DNA from 4 places in the Paenibacillus sp. FSL K6-1122 genome. Region 1 is predicted to be linked to each of the others. Evidence: riboswitches for the same ligand, from Rfam matches in the RefSeq annotation. Region 1 holds a riboswitch; each other region holds the start of a gene.
The links. Region 1 has a riboswitch for thiamine pyrophosphate ahead of NSQ20_RS18910 (thiamine phosphate synthase). Riboswitches for the same ligand answer to the same signal wherever they lie in the genome.
Positions count from the first base shown of each region.

Region 2: another riboswitch for thiamine pyrophosphate. It lies ahead of NSQ20_RS02315 (ABC transporter substrate-binding protein); the one in region 1 lies ahead of NSQ20_RS18910 (thiamine phosphate synthase).
Region 3: another riboswitch for thiamine pyrophosphate. It lies ahead of tenA (thiaminase II); the one in region 1 lies ahead of NSQ20_RS18910 (thiamine phosphate synthase).
Region 4: another riboswitch for thiamine pyrophosphate. It lies ahead of thiC (phosphomethylpyrimidine synthase ThiC); the one in region 1 lies ahead of NSQ20_RS18910 (thiamine phosphate synthase).

Region 1 is NZ_CP150272.1:4,193,925-4,198,357, forward strand. It holds gene thiS (sulfur carrier protein ThiS) at 1-80, opposite strand, end outside; gene thiO (glycine oxidase ThiO) at 77-1,249, opposite strand; gene NSQ20_RS18910 (thiamine phosphate synthase) at 1,267-1,929, opposite strand; TPP riboswitch at 2,156-2,265, opposite strand; gene NSQ20_RS18915 (ABC-F family ATP-binding cassette domain-containing protein) at 2,341-3,891, opposite strand; gene NSQ20_RS18920 (hypothetical protein) at 4,030-4,433, opposite strand, start outside.
Region 2 is NZ_CP150272.1:487,621-492,053, reverse strand. It holds gene NSQ20_RS02330 (hypothetical protein) at 1-294, opposite strand, end outside; gene NSQ20_RS02325 (VOC family protein) at 468-854, shown strand; gene NSQ20_RS02320 (NAD(P)-dependent oxidoreductase) at 872-1,627, shown strand; TPP riboswitch at 1,772-1,884, shown strand; gene NSQ20_RS02315 (ABC transporter substrate-binding protein) at 2,106-3,146, shown strand; gene NSQ20_RS02310 (thiamine-binding protein) at 3,371-3,661, shown strand; gene NSQ20_RS02305 (ABC transporter permease) at 3,661-4,419, shown strand.
Region 3 is NZ_CP150272.1:3,836,824-3,841,256, reverse strand. It holds gene NSQ20_RS17345 (zinc-dependent alcohol dehydrogenase) at 1-1,053, shown strand, start outside; gene NSQ20_RS17340 (hypothetical protein) at 1,085-1,285, shown strand; gene NSQ20_RS17335 (spore coat protein) at 1,297-1,593, shown strand; gene tenA (thiaminase II) at 1,804-2,466, opposite strand; TPP riboswitch at 2,580-2,677, opposite strand; gene NSQ20_RS17325 (endo-1,4-beta-xylanase) at 2,884-4,433, opposite strand, start outside.
Region 4 is NZ_CP150272.1:749,247-753,679, reverse strand. It holds gene NSQ20_RS03480 (hypothetical protein) at 1-688, shown strand, start outside; gene thiC (phosphomethylpyrimidine synthase ThiC) at 1,051-2,835, opposite strand; TPP riboswitch at 3,253-3,366, opposite strand; gene NSQ20_RS03470 (IclR family transcriptional regulator) at 3,516-4,259, opposite strand.

The sequences.
Region 1 (4,433 bases):
TCAAAAGATTGGAGTAATTTATCCACACGATTCAATCTGTCTTCAATCTCCATCCGTTGACCATTAACGATGATATTCACTGCACCACTCCCTTTCTGTTCAATCGCTCAGGGCTCAGCGCCTCAATTCCGAGTTCTTCTGAGCTTTTGCCAGCGAGCAACTCAGCGATAAGCCTGCCTGTTATCGCACTAAGCAAGATACCGTTGCGGTAATGTCCAAAGGCGGCGAACAACCCGGGAATACTCTTGCAAGCACCTATATAAGGCAGTCCATCGGGAGTTGCCGGCCTTACGCCTGCCCACGCTCGTATAAATTGTGCTTCCTTCATCCCAGGCACCCAGTGGGTAGCCGCTGTTAGCAGCTTCTGAACACCCTGTACAGAAACGTTCAAATCCGTTCTGCCTGGCAGACTGGTTGCCCCAAGCCAAACCTCTCCATTGGCTTTGGGAACAATATAGATATCCTCTGCATACACCGTTCTATCAGGTCTGTACCCTGCATGTTCATCTGAGAACTGAACGGCGGCTATTTCACCTTTTACCGACCACACAGGCAAGCTCAGATTCACATGTCTCATCAACTCTTCACTCTGTAATCCAGCCGCTATAATGACATGTTTGCATTTCATCTCACCGATCGATGTGGTGATCCCCTGCACACCGTGTTCGTTTGCTTGCACACGTATATCCTGTATGTCCTCCATAACCCGTGCTCCCAATGCTTGAGCGGATTCAGCATATGCCTTCGTTAGATGGACAGGAAGAATCTCACTCTCGTAAGGTCTGTAGTAGGCTCCATACGTATCTCTGTTAAGCCATGATGCCTCCTGTTGCACAACGGAACGGTCCCACCACACCTCATCAGCAGAAGCAGACAACGCAGACTTCCGATTGTCCTTATAACTACTTAATTCACTGTATGAACAAAAAGGAGTTAGGAATCCCTGGCGTTGCAGACCAGTCTCTACCTCACTGAGTGTAGCCATTAGCACCTGTTGCTCGATAAGTAACTGCCTGCTCTGCCTGGCGAGCTTAGCCATCAAAGGATGAGCAAAATCCTCACTGTCTGCTGCCAGCATCCCAGCCGCTGCGCAAGAAGTCCCTCCTGCAATCGCCGAACGCTCCAGTAACAGCACATCCTGTCCACGGGAAGCAAGCTCATACGCAATGGCACATCCAACAACGCCTCCGCCTACAATAATCGTTTCTGCATAAATCTTATCCGGTCTATCAGTAATGATCTTTTTCATCCTCTCATCTCCTTGATTCAGCGGCTCAAACTTTCTGTAGCAACGATAGCCTGCCTTAATGATTCAGCGGCCCGATCCGGGGAATCGCTCGCCCATACATTCGAAATCACAGCGACTCCCTGTGCGCCTGCAGAGCGAATAGCGTGAATGTTTCCCGGTTCGATGCCCCCAATCGCCATGACAGGAATGGAGACACCAGAGCACACTTCAGCCAGAGCATATAATCCTCTTGGTTCAAGATCAGGCTTACTGTTGGTTGAGTAGACATGCCCGAAGAAAAGGTAATCGGCTCCCCGTTCTTCAGCGATTTTTGCCTCATCGTTTGAATGAACAGATACACCCAGACGAAGTCGCTGGACATTGCTTATAACAGCAGGGTTGTAGTTACGTATAGCCTCTTGCCCCCAATGTACACCGCCATAGATGTCATTCTGTGGTGGCAGTTCTGAACCATTGATAACGATGCGACAAGACGGAACGCCAACACCACGCAGACTTTCAGCCCAACCGATCTTTTGTTGCCACGAGAGTTGTTTCTCTCGTATATGGATGTAGTCCACCCATGGCCAAACGTCCTTTGCAGCTTTTACAAAAGATGCTTGATTCCCTACACCCGTAGATACAACATGCAGTTCAAATGATCCGTGTACACGTTCATGAGAAATTACCGTACTTTTCATCTCCTTCCATGCGTGAATGCTATGAAAACACAAAAAAGCCACTCCCGTAGGGGAGTGGCTGCGTATTAATTATAGGACCAGATGACTGACTGATACATACAGTTCATTTCGTGCAATAAAGCTATAGACCTTATAGCCATAACGTTATACACGCAACTGCATGTTTCAATTTACTAAGCAAGACGGTTGAATTCTTTCGAATTGCCGTTTGCTCACGTCATTCACTGAAACGCGCTCGCCACTTCCCTACGCTGGTATGATCCAGATCAGGTGCAAAGGGTCCGGAATCGCATTCTTCCATCTCAGCCACATCGTGCGGCCCCCCTAGTGTTCATATGAAGTTGTAGCCTATGTTACCATAGAAGGATTTTTTTGTCACCGTTCATTTCTATTAAGCGTTGCTTGAATTGTCTAGTTTTTCTCAGACCATTCTTCAACATTCCATGTTTTGGTAACCCAACCCTCGTAGAAATCAGGTTCATGAGATACCAGCAACACCGTTCCCTTGAATTCTTGCAAGGCACGCTGTAACTCAGCTTTAGCTGTGACATCCAAATGGTTCGTCGGCTCATCGAATAGAATCCAGTTGCTTTCACGCATCAAAAGTTTGCATAGACGAACCTTGGCTTGCTCTCCACCACTCAGCATGTTAAGCGGACGGGTAATGTGCTCATTTTTCAACCCGCAACGAGCGAGATGACCCCGGACTTCATTTTGGGTCAAATGTGAAAACTCATTCCACACATCCTCAATCGGCGTGATATTCCCAGCACGAACTTCCTGCTCAAAATAGGCCGTTTCGAGATAATCTCCCAAGAAAGTCTTTCCACTGAGTGGAGATATTTTTCCCAGGATGGTTTTCAGCAGTGTTGATTTACCCACACCATTACAACCTACGATGGCAATTTTTTCACCACGTTCAATTGTCATTGTCATTTTAGGCAGCAAAGGATACGTATATCCAATTTCAAAATCAATGCCCTCAAAGACCGTTTTGCTGCTCGCGCGGGCATCCTTGAATTTGAACGTTGGTTTGGCCGCTTCATCTGGACGATCAATACGTTCAATTCTGTCCAGTTGCTTCTCCCGGCTCTTCGCTCGACCAGAAGTTGAAGCACGTGCCTTGTTACGCTGAATGAAATCTTCCTGCTTCTTGATGTACTCTTGCTGCTTCTCGTACGCATCAATATGCTGGGCTTTATTCATATCAGCCATCTCGAGGAACTTGTTATAGTTCGCTGCATATCTCGTTAATTTGGCAAATTCCAAATGATAAATGACATTTACGACTTCATTCATGAATTCCGTGTCATGGGAGATTAAAAGAAACGCATGAGGGTAGTCCTTCAGGTAACGTGACAACCATTCAATGTGTTCTACATCCAGATAGTTGGTCGGCTCATCCAGCAAAAGAGCTGTAGGTTTCTCAAGCAGAAGCTTGGCCAGAAGCACCTTGGTACGTTGTCCACCACTTAGAGCTGCGACATCCCGATCCAGACCAATTGCGGACAAACCAAGTCCATTGGCCATCTCTTCCACTTTTACGTCAATCAGATAAAAGTCGCCCTGTTCCAGTTGTTCCTGAATATCGCCCATCTCTTCCAGCAACTGCTCCAGCTTATCTGGATCTGCATCTGCCATCTGGTCCGTTATATTCATCATTTCTTTTTCTAATTCAAGCAACGGAAGGAATGCATCTTTAAGAACGTCACGAATGGTTTTGCCTGGGGTAAGCTTCGTGTGCTGATCCAGATATCCATAACGGACCTTAGGTGTCCATTCCACTTTTCCACTATCTTTAAGCAATTTACCGGTAAGGATGTTCATTAATGTGGATTTACCCACACCATTGGCACCAACAAGTCCTACGCGCTCTCCGGCAAGTAAACGAAACGATACATTTTTAAATAACGTGCGATCTCCAAAATTGTGACTTACGTTCTCTACTGACAATAAACTCATAAGATGAGGTTGCTCCTATCTATTAGACATTACTTTTGTTATTGTTCCGAAACCCTATTCTAGCACAGGTCCCGTCTTTTCTGAAAGTAATGTAAACAGTTCAGGAACCTCTTACATGATTTTATCATACAGGCTACCCTAACGATTAGAGCATTTATATTCAAAATAGCCTTGTGCAGCTGCTTGTCTTGCGTCTGTAAACACCTCTTCAGCACGGTAACCATTACCACATGTGGAGGGGTAATAGTACTTGATACCCGTTAAAGGATCTACCCCACCTACGATGGCCGTTTTCTTCACAAGTCTGCCTCCACCGATCGCATAATTGTTGATCTTTTGGTCACCCACACCTATACCTTGGATAAAGGCCATAATCCCTGTATCGTTAATGGAGTTGTACCAATCTTCCTGCGCAATCAGGGGCATCGTAAACGTATAGGAAATACCGTTCTTTCTGGCAAACTCATTATGGCGGTTAATCACATCAGCCAGATCATCCTGAACAGCAGTCACAATCCGGCTTTGTCTAACTTGCTCAAATA
Region 2 (4,433 bases), 3.4 Mb from region 1:
AACCATGCCAATCACCATGAAAAATGACATGACGAGCACACCTAAAATCTTGTTGGACTTGTCGAAGGGCAAGGCGAATGCAATCTTTCTCGCCACAGGACCAACAATGAAAGACTCCACCAGAAACGCAATGACAAAACATAATATGAATTGAAGCAGTATTTCAAGCGGGGACATCTTGCCGAGTAACCCACTGTGCCATAGATTGAAGAACATCATGACCAAGACCATTCCTATACACATCATTAATCCGAAAATAATTTGTTCCTTCTTGCTGGTTGGCAATTCTCTCATCCTCTCTGTTTACCTTCGTAATTATAGAGATGAGGAAACCCTTCACATAAGTGAACATTCTGTGAACAACTGTGATTTTTCCAATTTAAAACTATATTTGACAACCATGTAGTACAGCTCTATGATATCCCTTAAAATGGTAGAAACATTCACTACATAAGGAGGTTTTGATTGTGAGTTTTCAAAAGCGCATTGACCACGTCGGCATTGCCGTTCGTGATCTGGAGACCACGCTGCGTTTCTACACGGAGATCGTTGGTCTTGAATTGAAAGACCGGGTAACCCATACTAACGGCGTCATTCAGCTCGCCTTTCTCGGCTTCAATGGAAGTAACGAGACTGAGATTGAGCTAATTCAAGGATACAGCGACAAGCTGCCTTCCGAAGGTACGGTGCACCATTTTGCGATCCACGTGGATGATCTTGATTCTGAGTACAAACGCATTCAATCCACCGAAGCCGAATTTATCGATGGAGAGATTATTACACTACCTAACGGTTACCGCTATTTCTTCATCTATGGACCTGAAAAGGAATGGATTGAGTTCTTCCAGCGCTAAGAAATGGAGCTGATTTCATGAACATTTTAATTACCGGCGCAGCCGGAAAAATTGGACGTGACTTGTCCCAACACTTGTCAGAGACATTTCACCTGCGACTAACGGATTTGAATATCGACAGACTGCATACGTATCAAGGGACAGGCCATGAGATCATGACACTGGATGTGACAGACCCCGAAGCCTGTCAGCATGCTTGCGAAGGCATGGATGTGGTTGTACATCTGGCGGGAGATCCTTCCCCGCATGCCGGATTTTATGAATCGTTGTTGGACATCAATATCAAAGGCACATTTAATGTATTCCGTGCAGCCAAGGACCAAGGTGTACGAAGAGTCATTCTGGCAAGCAGTGCACAGACGATTGAGGGGTATCCCATTGATGCTCAGGTCTATCCGGACATGCCGACACGCCCACGGAATTTGTACGGGGTTAGCAAATGTTTTGGAGAATCGCTCGCTTCCTATTTTGCGTATACCGAAGGTTTACAAAGTGTTGCGGTGCGTATAGGTGCATATGATGATTTTCAACCGGACGGACCCGTGCTGGAGGCAAGGGATATGAGCGCGTATATTAGTCCAGCTGACTTGTGTGATTTGATGTTCAAAGCAATTACAACTACCGATCTGGAACCCTTCACCATACTGCATGGGATCTCGAATAATCGGTTTAAACGATTAAATCTGGAAACCACTCAGAAACAGGTAGGTTATGACCCAAAATCCGATGCTTTTGCACTCAGTCAGATTGCCTTATATGATTCCCCACGATAATTATTGAAAATAACACATCCAAACAGGCTGTTATACATATGTATAACGGCCTGTTTGATAACTTATACGTGTCCCTATCCAGTTCATGACTGGACACGTTCCACCGGCTGGCCTATAATTACACCTAGTAATGCCCGTAACTTCATAGTTTCCCAGGGGAGTCGGAATTGGCCGGCTGAGAGTGTATCCCACCAAGATACTAACCCTTAGACCTGATCTGGATCATGCCAGCGTAGGAATCGGAGTATATCGAAATGGCACAGCCCTATGGCTGAACGCCACCTCTCTAACGCCTGCACGCGTCCCGGAATACGGGGCGCTTTTTTAATGTTCTTTTATATAGCCAGAGAGCTAAAAAAAGTGACGTTATCCAGATCTCAACTGGTATAAATCTGTCGATTTATGCAAGATGATTGGATATGAAGCCAAGGAGTACCCCGTGCCAATCGGCCGGACATACCGAAGGAGAGAACCACAGATGAAATGGCGTAAAACGATGGGATTGTTGCTCTTATGCGTGCTTATGGTGACTGTAGCCGCATGTGGTGGCAAAGAAGCTGCCCCAGCTGGGCAGAACGGCAACACAAATACGGAAAGCAGCAACGAAGGTGACACTGCCGCCCTGAAAGATATTAAAGTGGTGCTCGACTGGACACCAAATACGAATCATACCGGCCTGTATGCAGCTGTAGATCAAGGTTTTTATAAAGCCGAAGGCTTGAACGTGGAGATTGTACAACCAGGTGCCGGTGGCGCAGATACAATGGTTGCCTCCAATGAAGTGCCTTTTGGCGTAAGTTATCAGGAGAGTGTAACTCAAGCCCGCACACAGGGTCTTCCATTGGTCTCCATCGCAGCAGTTATTCAGCATAATACATCTGGTTTCGCTGCTCCGGCGGATCGGAATATCAAGTCACCGAAAGATTTTGAAGGTAAAACCTATGGCGGTTGGGGTTCCCCAGTCGAAGAAGCCGTGATGCAATCCATTATGGAAGGCGACGGAGCCGATGTATCCAAAGTGAAAAACATTAATATGGGTGACGCCGACTTTTTCACCGCAGTAAAACGGGACATTGATTTTGCGTGGATTTTCTACGCCTGGACGGGGATTGAAGCCGAACTGCGCGGGGAACCGATCGACATGTTATATGTGAAGGATTATTCAGATGCACTGGATTATTACACGCCTGTCCTCGTAACAAACGAGCAAACGATCCAAAACGACCCTGAGTTGGTGAAAGCATTCCTGAAAGCCACTTCAGAAGGATATCAATACGCAATTGATCATCCCGAAGACGCAGCGAACATTCTGATCAAGGCCGTACCGGATCTGGACAAAGACCTCGTACTGGCAAGCCAGAAGTGGCTTAGTCCCAAGTACACAGATGACGCCCCGCGCTGGGGTGAGCAAAAACAGAAAGTGTGGCAGAACTACACCGACTGGATGTTTAGCAAAAAACTGCTCGATGAACAGATCGATGTGAGCAAGGCATATACGAACGAGTTTTTACCCCAATAAAATTTCTCATATAAAACGAACTTAATATTTACACGATGACGGAGAGGACAGAAATAACGTGAAAAAGCGAAGCGGTCGCCTTTATCACCGGATTTTCCCTTTAGAGAAAGGGAATCAAAAAAATCTGGGGATAACAGCGATTGGAAGGTTATTCTGTCATCGAAGTGGCAAGTGTAACAGTCATTAGTTCATTTTATTTATCACGAAAGGAGCCGTGATCTCTCATGGCAAGCACACTACTTAGCATTCAAGTTATTCCCAAAACGCCAAATGGCGAGAACTCTTATCCTTACGTTGATCGCGCCATTGAAGTTATTCAGCAATCCGGCCTGAAATATCAGGTGAACGCGCTCGACACCACAATGGAGGGGGAACTGGAGGAACTGCTGGAAGTTGTACGTAAAATGCACGAGGTACTTGTGGAGGCTGGCAGCCCAAGCATCATCTCCCAGATCAAAATCGCCCATAGCCCTACTGGCTTCAGCATGGATACCCTGACGGAGAAGTATCGCTAATGCCTGCCTATTTCAAAAGTGTATGGCCGCCCATTGTGGCGGTTATTCTCTTTATAGCGATATGGCAGGGAGCCGTCTCCCTCTTCCATATTGAGAAATGGATGCTGCCTGCACCGTCCGACATCGCCCGCGAAGCGGCAACCCAGGCCGAACGACTTGGCATGCACGCTTCTGCAACCATTCAGTTAACGCTGATTGGATTCGCCGCTGGAACAGCGGTTGGATTACTGATTGCGATGGTGCTGCATTTAGTCCCTTTTCTCAAGTCAGCCCTGTATCCTTTACTTATTCTTAGTCAAAATATCCCAACCATTGCGCTCGCACCGCTCCTGTTAATCTGGTTTGGATTCGGGCTGTTGCCAAAGCTGATTACGATCATCCTGGTATGTTTCTTCCCCGTTGCAGTGGCGGCCATGGATGGCTTGACCCGTACTGACGCCGCGATGATGAACTATATGCGCATGGCTGGTGCGAAACGTCACCATATCTTCTGGAAGCTGGAGCTCCCCCATGCGCTGCCATCCGTGTTCTCCGGTGTCAAAATTGCCGCTACCTATAGCGTGATGGGTGCCATCATCGCCGAATGGATTGGTGCAGACAAGGGTATTGGTTATTATATGATGCTGCAAAAGTCGGCTTATCGCACCGATCGTCTATTCGTGGCGATCATGATTATTGTCGCGCTCAGCTTGCTGCTCTTCCTGTTCATTGCCCTGCTGGAGAAGCTGCTCGTGCGCTGGCGGCCACAGAAGCGATAATAAAGAAGTAATCT
Region 3 (4,433 bases), 360 kb from region 1:
ATCGTAAAGATCACCAGTACCGCGATTTGCGGTTCTGACCTTCATCTTATTCACGGGATGATCCCTAACCTTCAGGAAAACTATGTCATCGGACATGAGCCGATGGGGATCGTAGAAGAAGTGGGCCCTGGCGTGACCAAGGTAAAAAAAGGCGACCGCGTAATCATCCCGTTTAACATCGCATGCGGAGAATGCTTTTTTTGCAAAAATCAGCTGGAAAGCCAATGTGACAATTCCAACGAACACGGGGATATGGGCGCATATTTCGGCTACTCCGGAACGACCGGCGGATATCCCGGCGGGCAAGCGGAGTATTTACGGGTCCCATTTGCTAATTTTACCCACTTTAAGATCCCTGAAAACTGCGAACAACCGGACGAAAAGCTAAGCTTGATCGCCGATGCCATGACGACGGCATTCTGGAGCGTAGATAACGCCGGCGTTAAAAATGGAGATACGGTCATTGTGCTCGGCTGCGGCCCGGTCGGACTCCTAGCCCAGAAGTTCTGCTGGCTGAAAGGAGCTAAGCGGGTCATAGCCGTCGACTATGTCGATTACCGCTTAAAGCATGCGAAGCGAACAAACAATGTGGAAATAGTAAACTTCGAACAGGATAAGAATATTGGGAACACTCTCAAGGAAATGACCAAAGGCGGCGCCGATGTTGTCATTGATGCGGTAGGAATGGACGGCAAGATGAGCGATCTTGAATTTCTAGCCAGCGGTATGAAACTGCAAGGCGGCACCATGAGCGCATTTATCATTGCATCTCAGGCTGTTCGCAAAGGTGGCACCATTCAAGTCACTGGGGTATACGGCGGACGTTATAACGGATTCCCGCTCGGTGATATCATGCAGCGAAACGTGAATATCCGTTCCGGACAAGCTCCGGTCATTCACTACATGCCATACATGTACGAGTTGGTTACGTCTGGCAAAGTGGACCCTGGCGACATTGTTACGCACGTCATTCCGCTCAGCGAGGCCAAACGGGGCTATGAAGTGTTCGATACAAAAACGGACGATTGCATTAAAGTCATCTTAAAGCCTTAAATATGAATAGATACATGGGAGGACAATCTGAATGGATTCCACATACGCTTTGCATGAGATTCTCGAGGTACATGAAATAGCTGCGTTCAAGACGGTTTGTATGACTAAATCCAAGACCATGCAAGCTCTGGTAACCGACCCGGAGCTCAAGCAAATTTTGCAACAAGATGCGATCTTATCACAACAGCAGCTTCAGGAGCTCGGTGGAGTGCTGTCTAAAGCGACTGTATAGGAGATAAAAAAATGAACCCAATATTAGAACACATGACTGGTCTTAATACGCTGACCGATGACGTGATCGCAATGGATTTTTTGATGAACGCCAAGAGCGGTGTCAGAAACTACGCCATGGCTGTGACCGAATGTGCCACCCCCGAAATCAAACAAATTTTGATGAAACAGCTCGATGAAGCCATAGATTCTCATGAAAAGATATCAAATTACATGGTGCAGCATGGTTTATACCACCCTTACCATATTGCAGAGCAAATTCAGCTCGATCTGAAAAACATTCAGACTGCTATGAACATTCCGTCCTGACACCCTTTTTGATTTTAGCCAGAGACTTCAGAGAACAAAATGTCCCTGTGTCAAGAATTTCAACAATGAAAAAAGGCGGATACTATCCGCCCTTTTTTTGGCATCGTCACGAAACACGCTTATTGCAAGCGTTCCTTTACGTATTCTACTTATTTCTATCCTGAGACTGTTTATGGCCGCTGCTCTCTACTTTAATTGACTACAGTGAACTTAAGGCTCCAGCTTCCATGACATTTCCCAAAAATCAAGCTCAAAGCGACTGCACATCACGAAAATATCCTCCATCCGTTGGTACGTTCCCTCGCTACAGCCTTCTAATAGCTTATCAGTTAACGTCACTAGGGATTGATTGTTGCTGTTGTATTCAGAGGAAGCATATCCTGTGATCCACTCTCCGTAAAAAGGATGCTCAGCTGCACCTGGCTTTTGGGCAAGGACTTGACCAATCTCTGCATAGCTCCATGAGCAGGCCAGAATGGATACAAGTACTTCTGCTATGCCACCCGCATGGGAAACAGAGAGCATATAGTTAGTATAGGCTGCATTTTTCAGGGCAGGTTTTACCTGGAAAACATGATCCTCTGTAATTCCTAATCGCTCCATATAAGAACGATGAATTTTCATTTCACCATTCAGGATGTTATCTACGTTTTCACTAAAAAACTGCATCAATTTGGGGTCGTGCGACTTGACAATACCTAGTGCAAATACGCGGGCATAATCGAACAGGTACAAGTAGTCTTGCAGCAAATAATAACGAAATTGTTCAACCGTTAAGGAACCATCTCCGATTCCTTTAACAAAGGGATGCTCAAGACATTCCTTCCACACAGGCTGTGCTGCCTGATATAGTCTCTCTGAAATAGTCAACATGTGTTCCTCCAATTCATAATGTACGTATTTAAAAACAAAAAAACGAAACATCCTATGGATGTTTCGCAGACAAATACACTAAAACAAGGGGGTTCGCATGAGCTACCCAAGTACAGTGTTTCATCGTTGCATCCCTACGTTGGCATTATCCAAATCAGGTAAGGTCGGTTTAACACCCTCTCAGCCGGTTAAGGCTCCCTCGCAAACGGTTGTATGTAGTTGATTACTTTCCTATTCCCATAAAAGATAAAATAACATCCATTTAGTATATCAAGGGCTGTTAAATATAGTCAAGGAAGATTGTATCGCCCCTCATCACCTTTGGTGACGTATGTAAACGATGAAAACCATCACAACAATGGTTGAGTTTCAGCCACTGTTATGATGGTTTCTATTCTTGCAACTACTGCCGATGGTTTAATGCCCGAGTTTGTTCTTTCCGACAAAAGTGAGTATTCCGTACTGGGAAGTATTTCTCCAGCTCTCATTGGTCGTATCATTCCACTTGGCTACGCTCTGCTTACCTCCGCCCTGGTTGTCGTTAATTTGGAGCTCGAAACCGAGAACATTTCCTGCTTTGGGCGTCAATGATTGTAAATGAATTCTGGCTTCTACGAGATATCCTTTATTTGTTTTCTTCACAGCACTTACAAGGCGTCCAGGTGAGGCACCCCCTGCAAAGGTTCCCACATTGTCTGCACTGATTCTGAACTGGGCATCATCATATTGAAAATACGGTGTGCGCTGGTGATTCTCGTCCAGGAAAATCTCAACCGAATCCTGATCCCATGGGTTGATACTATCTGTAATGATGTTTGGATCAGTGACGTCGATCAGCAGGTATAGATACTCACCTGACCACATTGCGCGAGCCACTGCCTCTGCACCTTCGCTCTGGTTCAACCGTTTTACTTCAAATGGTGCAGCCTTATTCCATGATGTGTCTTTCTTCCCATCAATCTGAACAATCCCTTGCACAGCTTGTGCAGATTTGGGCATAGGGGCGAGTTGAATCACGCCGTATTTGCTTGTATCCTGTTCCTGAGATTGTGTTCGATCATTCCAGTACAGTGGATTATAAGGTTGTGTCCCACTTGAACCGCCATCAGTCACACGGATATCCAATCCGGCTTCATATTCTGATCCGACTTGGATACCACCCCACGGAATGGACAATTCAACCTGATATCCGGCTTTTGTCTCGCGTACACGATATGAACGCTGCTCCACACCCTCAGCTTTGCCCGACCGCTTAATGATTACGTGTCGGTCATCTGCTTCATATGAAGTGGTCTTGCCATTATTGAGATCAACAAAGATATCTACTCTGTCATTCACATCTGCCTTTGCATCCTGTACATCCACGAGGATATACAGGTTACTATGATCCCATAAAGTGCGGAAACTGGCTGATCCCGAAGAGTCACCCTTCAGTGGAGTAGACACCGCTTTGTTCCAGAGCGGATCTTGTGTCTGTTTTTTGATATCCGGTTTACCCGAAAGTGAGACGGCTCTCTGCGTCAACACAGGCAAACTGGATTCATCCACGAGTCCCCAGTATGCCTTTTTGGCCTTCAGGGCTGAATCAAACAGCATAGCCTGGTTGTTGTAAGACTTCTCATCTTGGAGTCCCCATAAGGTAACTGAAGAAATGTGGTCTTTGTGTTTTTTGTACAAATCCAACAGTTCCTTATATCGATACGCCTGCTTTACTGCAACTTCATCGGACATCTCTTCACCAAATGGAATTCCGCTATCCACATCCAGTTCCGTGATCTGAATATCCAATCCAAGTTCGGCGAACATGCTGATCGTTTTTTCAATTTCCTTGATGGGCGGGGATTCCAGGTTATAGTGGGATTGCAAACCCACACCATCGATGAGCCCTTTCTCTTTCAGTCGTTTGACCAACTGATACATATGCTCTCTTTTCTCAGAGATTTCCGTGAAGTATTCGTTGTAATATA
Region 4 (4,433 bases), 3.4 Mb from region 1:
TAAAACTGTGAAATTGGATATAACTTTATTAAAGCAGGGTATTCCTTATGAAGTAATAGAATCCTGGAGCCCTGAGTTTAAGAAAAGTCTTTCGAAAGAAGATGGATCAATTGAAGTAGTGGCTCATGAAAAAGCCTCAGCACCTGAATTCAACGGAGAGGTTGGACCACTTGGAAATATCAAGGATGATCAATTTGACTATTATATAACCATAGTTCGAACTGATAATGTTAATAATCGTGAGCGGTTTATGGTTGCATTAACAGGAAAGTGGAAATCAATGCCTTTTTGGCGCTTATCTGATGCTTATGGCGCTTCTTTTGATAAAGAAATTTGGAGAACAGTTCCAGGTTCTGGGTATTATGAAGATAAAGTCAAGTATAGCGGAAACTCTACGTTTACAACTTTAGGAAGTGGACGTAATTTCTCATATACTGGTGAGAATGGTGTTGGATTCAATGCTGATCTCAAAGGGGGCATTATTATAACAGAACAGGTTGCCTCTGCCGTCTTTACAATAGAACATAAAAAGCAAGGAAATCAAAGTGGTCTATCTCAAATACAATCCAATTACTACCACATTAAAGGTACGGGCAGTGTAGGATTGAGTTTTGGAGCTCTAGAGGTTAGCTTCTCAGGCTCTGCTGATAATGATTCCAGAGGTACACTTAAAAATTTTAATTATTAATAAAGTCTTTGTTAAATATGTTTATGTAATATAAGGTAGAATAAATTTAAATTAACAAAAGAGAACGATATAAAAATCGTTCTCTTTTACACATTTCACTCAAAAAGAGAGGTGAATAAATTAATGCGATTTTTATATATTTTTATCTTGTTCCTAGTCGGTATGGGTTCTTCCGCACTTCTACATGCTAGTAATCTTAAACTTTCTGATGGCGTGCTGTTTGTCATCGCAGGTATCCTATTTCAGATTTGGCGTAAGTTGGATTGAATCCAAGAGTTACGGTGAAGCGGGTTTGGCCTTGTCCAAACATTAATCAATATTTATAATTTAAAGCTTCAAAAAACCTTCATCACTTGGCTCCCTTAGGAGCGTGTCCGATATTCCTCGGCTTTTTCCTGCATCCCGGCAGCTACAGCCTCATTCTCGGACAACCCTTTGTCTGCGGCAAAGGCACGAATGTCCTGCGTGATGCGCATGCTACAGAACTTTGGTCCACACATGGAGCAGAAATGAGCTTCTTTGGCCCCTTCTGCCGGCAGTGTCTCATCATGGTAGGACAGCGCACGTTCCGGGTCCAGCGACAGGTTGAACTGGTCCCGCCAGCGGAACTCGAAGCGTGCCTTGGACAATGCGTCATCGCGGCGCTGGGCACGTGGATGGCCTTTCGCCAGATCGGCGGCATGAGCTGCGATCTTGTAGGCGATGACCCCTTCCCGCACATCATCCTTGTTGGGCAGGCCCAAATGTTCTTTTGGCGTAACATAACAGAGCATGGACGTGCCGAACCAACCAATCATGGCCGCACCAATGGCGGATGTGATGTGATCGTAACCCGGGGCAATGTCGGTCGTCAGCGGCCCCAGCGTATAGAACGGTGCCTCTTTACAGATCTCCATCTGCAAGTCCACATTCTCTTTGATCTTATGCATCGGCACATGCCCCGGACCTTCGATCATCACCTGCACATCATGCTTCCATGCGATCTGCGTCAGTTCCCCGAGCGTAGCCAGTTCCGCCATCTGAGCTTCGTCATTCGCATCGTAGATACTACCTGGACGAAGTCCATCTCCCAGCGAAAACGCCACATCATACCTTTTCATAATCTCGCAGATTTCTTCAAAATGAATGTACAAAAAGTTCTCCTGATGATGCGCAAGGCACCATGCTGCCATAATGGACCCACCGCGAGATACAATGCCTGTCATCCGCTTGGCCGTCATAGGGATATAACGCAGCAATACACCTGCATGAATCGTAAAGTAGTCCACGCCCTGCTCTGCCTGCTCTATGAGTGTGTCACGGTACAACTCCCAAGTCAGCGCTTCCGCTTCGCCATTCACCTTTTCCAGCGCCTGATACAGCGGCACCGTACCAATCGGCACAGGTGAATTGCGGATAATCCATTCCCGGGTGGTATGAATGTTTTTGCCTGTGGATAGATCCATCACGGTATCCGATCCCCAGCGTACCGCCCAAGTCATCTTCTCCACCTCTTCCTCGATGGAGGAAGATACAGAAGAGTTGCCTATATTGGCATTGATCTTCACATGAAAATGACGACCAATCAACATCGGCTCACTCTCCGGGTGATTGATGTTGGACGGCAGGATGGCCCGTCCACTCGCCAGCTCCTGTCTTACAAATTCCGGTTCCACGCCTTCACGAATAGCGGCGAACTCCATCTCTGCCGTAATGACTCCCTGCCTCGCATAATGCATCTGAGTCACACAGCGTCCTGTCTGTGCTCGCAGCGGTTTGCCTCGTAATCCAGGGTACTCTTCGGCTCCAGCTCTCTTTCCTCCGGGCTTCAGTCCGTTATCCTCCGGTTTAACCGTACGGCCTTGATAAGCTTCAACATCGCCACGCTCTGTGATCCAGCGAGTGCGCAGGGCTGGCAAACCTGCGCGGATATCCGCATGAAATGCGGGATCGATCATCGGGCCGCTCGTATCGTAGACACGCAACGGTTCGTTATGCTCCACCCCTTGGGGAGTATTCGTGTCATGAAGGGCTATCTCACGCTCCGGTACAGCAATGTCCGGCCGTGAGCCCTGAATGTAGACTTTGCGGCTGCCCGGAAAGGGCTGGACCCGTCCGGCCGCCCCTGTTTCTTTTTCCACCTGCTGACCGTTATGTTCCTGTTCCATCGCTTGTTGTCCCGTTTGATTTCCTGTACTCATGTTCACTTGTCTCCTCCTCAGTGTTCGTCGCTTGTTTGGTTGGTTTCATCATTAGCTCGCTTACGTACCTGTCCCAAATCATGCGCAATGCAGAGAAGAAAGAGCGATCCTACACCAGACCAGGGGAGACACTTTTCATGTACAGTTAACAACAGACGGAGGCTGCCACAGATCATCGATCTATAAGACTTCCCTCCTCATCCAAGCCCACTTCCGCAGGTTATCGAAAAAGAAGCCCATAAAATCCGCGCTATATCGCCCGTTCCCTGTATATAAAAAAGCCGGTCCCCGAAGGAACCGACTTTTATGTCCATCACCAATAATGCACCTTTATGCAGCTCCTTAACGGAGCCCTACAAGGGTCACATCATGTGGTGGTTGTGGTCATATCGCCGATTACTTCCCTACGCTGGTATGATCCAGATCAGGTGCAAAGGGTCCGGAATCTCATGCGATTCCGTCTCAGTCCGGACAATTCGGACTCCCCCAGTAACGTTAATTAGTTGCAGCTTACATAAGCCGCCGTTCATATTCAATGAAGCTGGCCCCGCTGGGCCGTCCATTACAGAGTAGCGCAACCGGAACATAAAAACAACCTTTATATTCCAAATGATCAAACTCTATTGGAGAAAAAACTTACATCAACATCAGGATAACATGAGCCCCATTTGCGTAGCAGCATCCTTCAACACAGGTGCGTATTCATGCAATGTCTCCTGCGAAAGTCGGCTGACAGGTCCTGAGACCGAGAGGGCAGCTGCAATATTGCCTCTGCGATCCATAATCGGTACAGATACCGCGGCAGCTCCCGGCTCACGTTCCTCGTAACTTGTGGCATATCCGTTATCCCGGATATCTCCCATCTGCGCTAAATACACCGCGGGATCAATAAACACCGGCCATTCCGGCCCGTTCATCAGTTCTTCACGATCCTCGTCCGTGGCAAACGCCATCAGGACTTTGCTGGAAGCCCCCACAGACAGCGGGAGTCTAACACCAACGGGAGCAACTCGGCGGATCGCCTGATCACTTTGCACAGCCTGAATCCGTATCCGTTCACTGCCATCACGCAGGTACAGACTCACGGTCTCCCCCAATCGATCTCTCAGTCGCTCCATCGCAGGCAACAGCAGAATAGCGGGATCATCACTGCGGGACATATGAGCTGACAGCTCCCAGATTCGGATGCCAAGTCGGTACTTCTCTGTTGCTGCATCGCGGATCACGAACCCTCGATCCTCCAGCGTAGCCATCAAACGGTGGACTGTACTTTTGTGCAGGCCGATCTGGCTGGCAATTTCGGTGAGTCCCAGATCACTGCGTGTGGTAAAACATAATAATATATCCAGCGCCCGTTCCACAGCCCGGACGGTTAACTTGCGATCTTCCATGGCATAATGCCCTCCTCATGTTTCATCACATGAAACTTGGTTACATAAATTATATGAGAAACGGTCTCATCTGTAAACCAAAAAGAGCCAAAATCAAAATAGGCAAACGTGTAAATTTTTCCTTTTTATAAGACTTAATCCCCTGTAATTTACACACTAAGGTAATTTTACCCA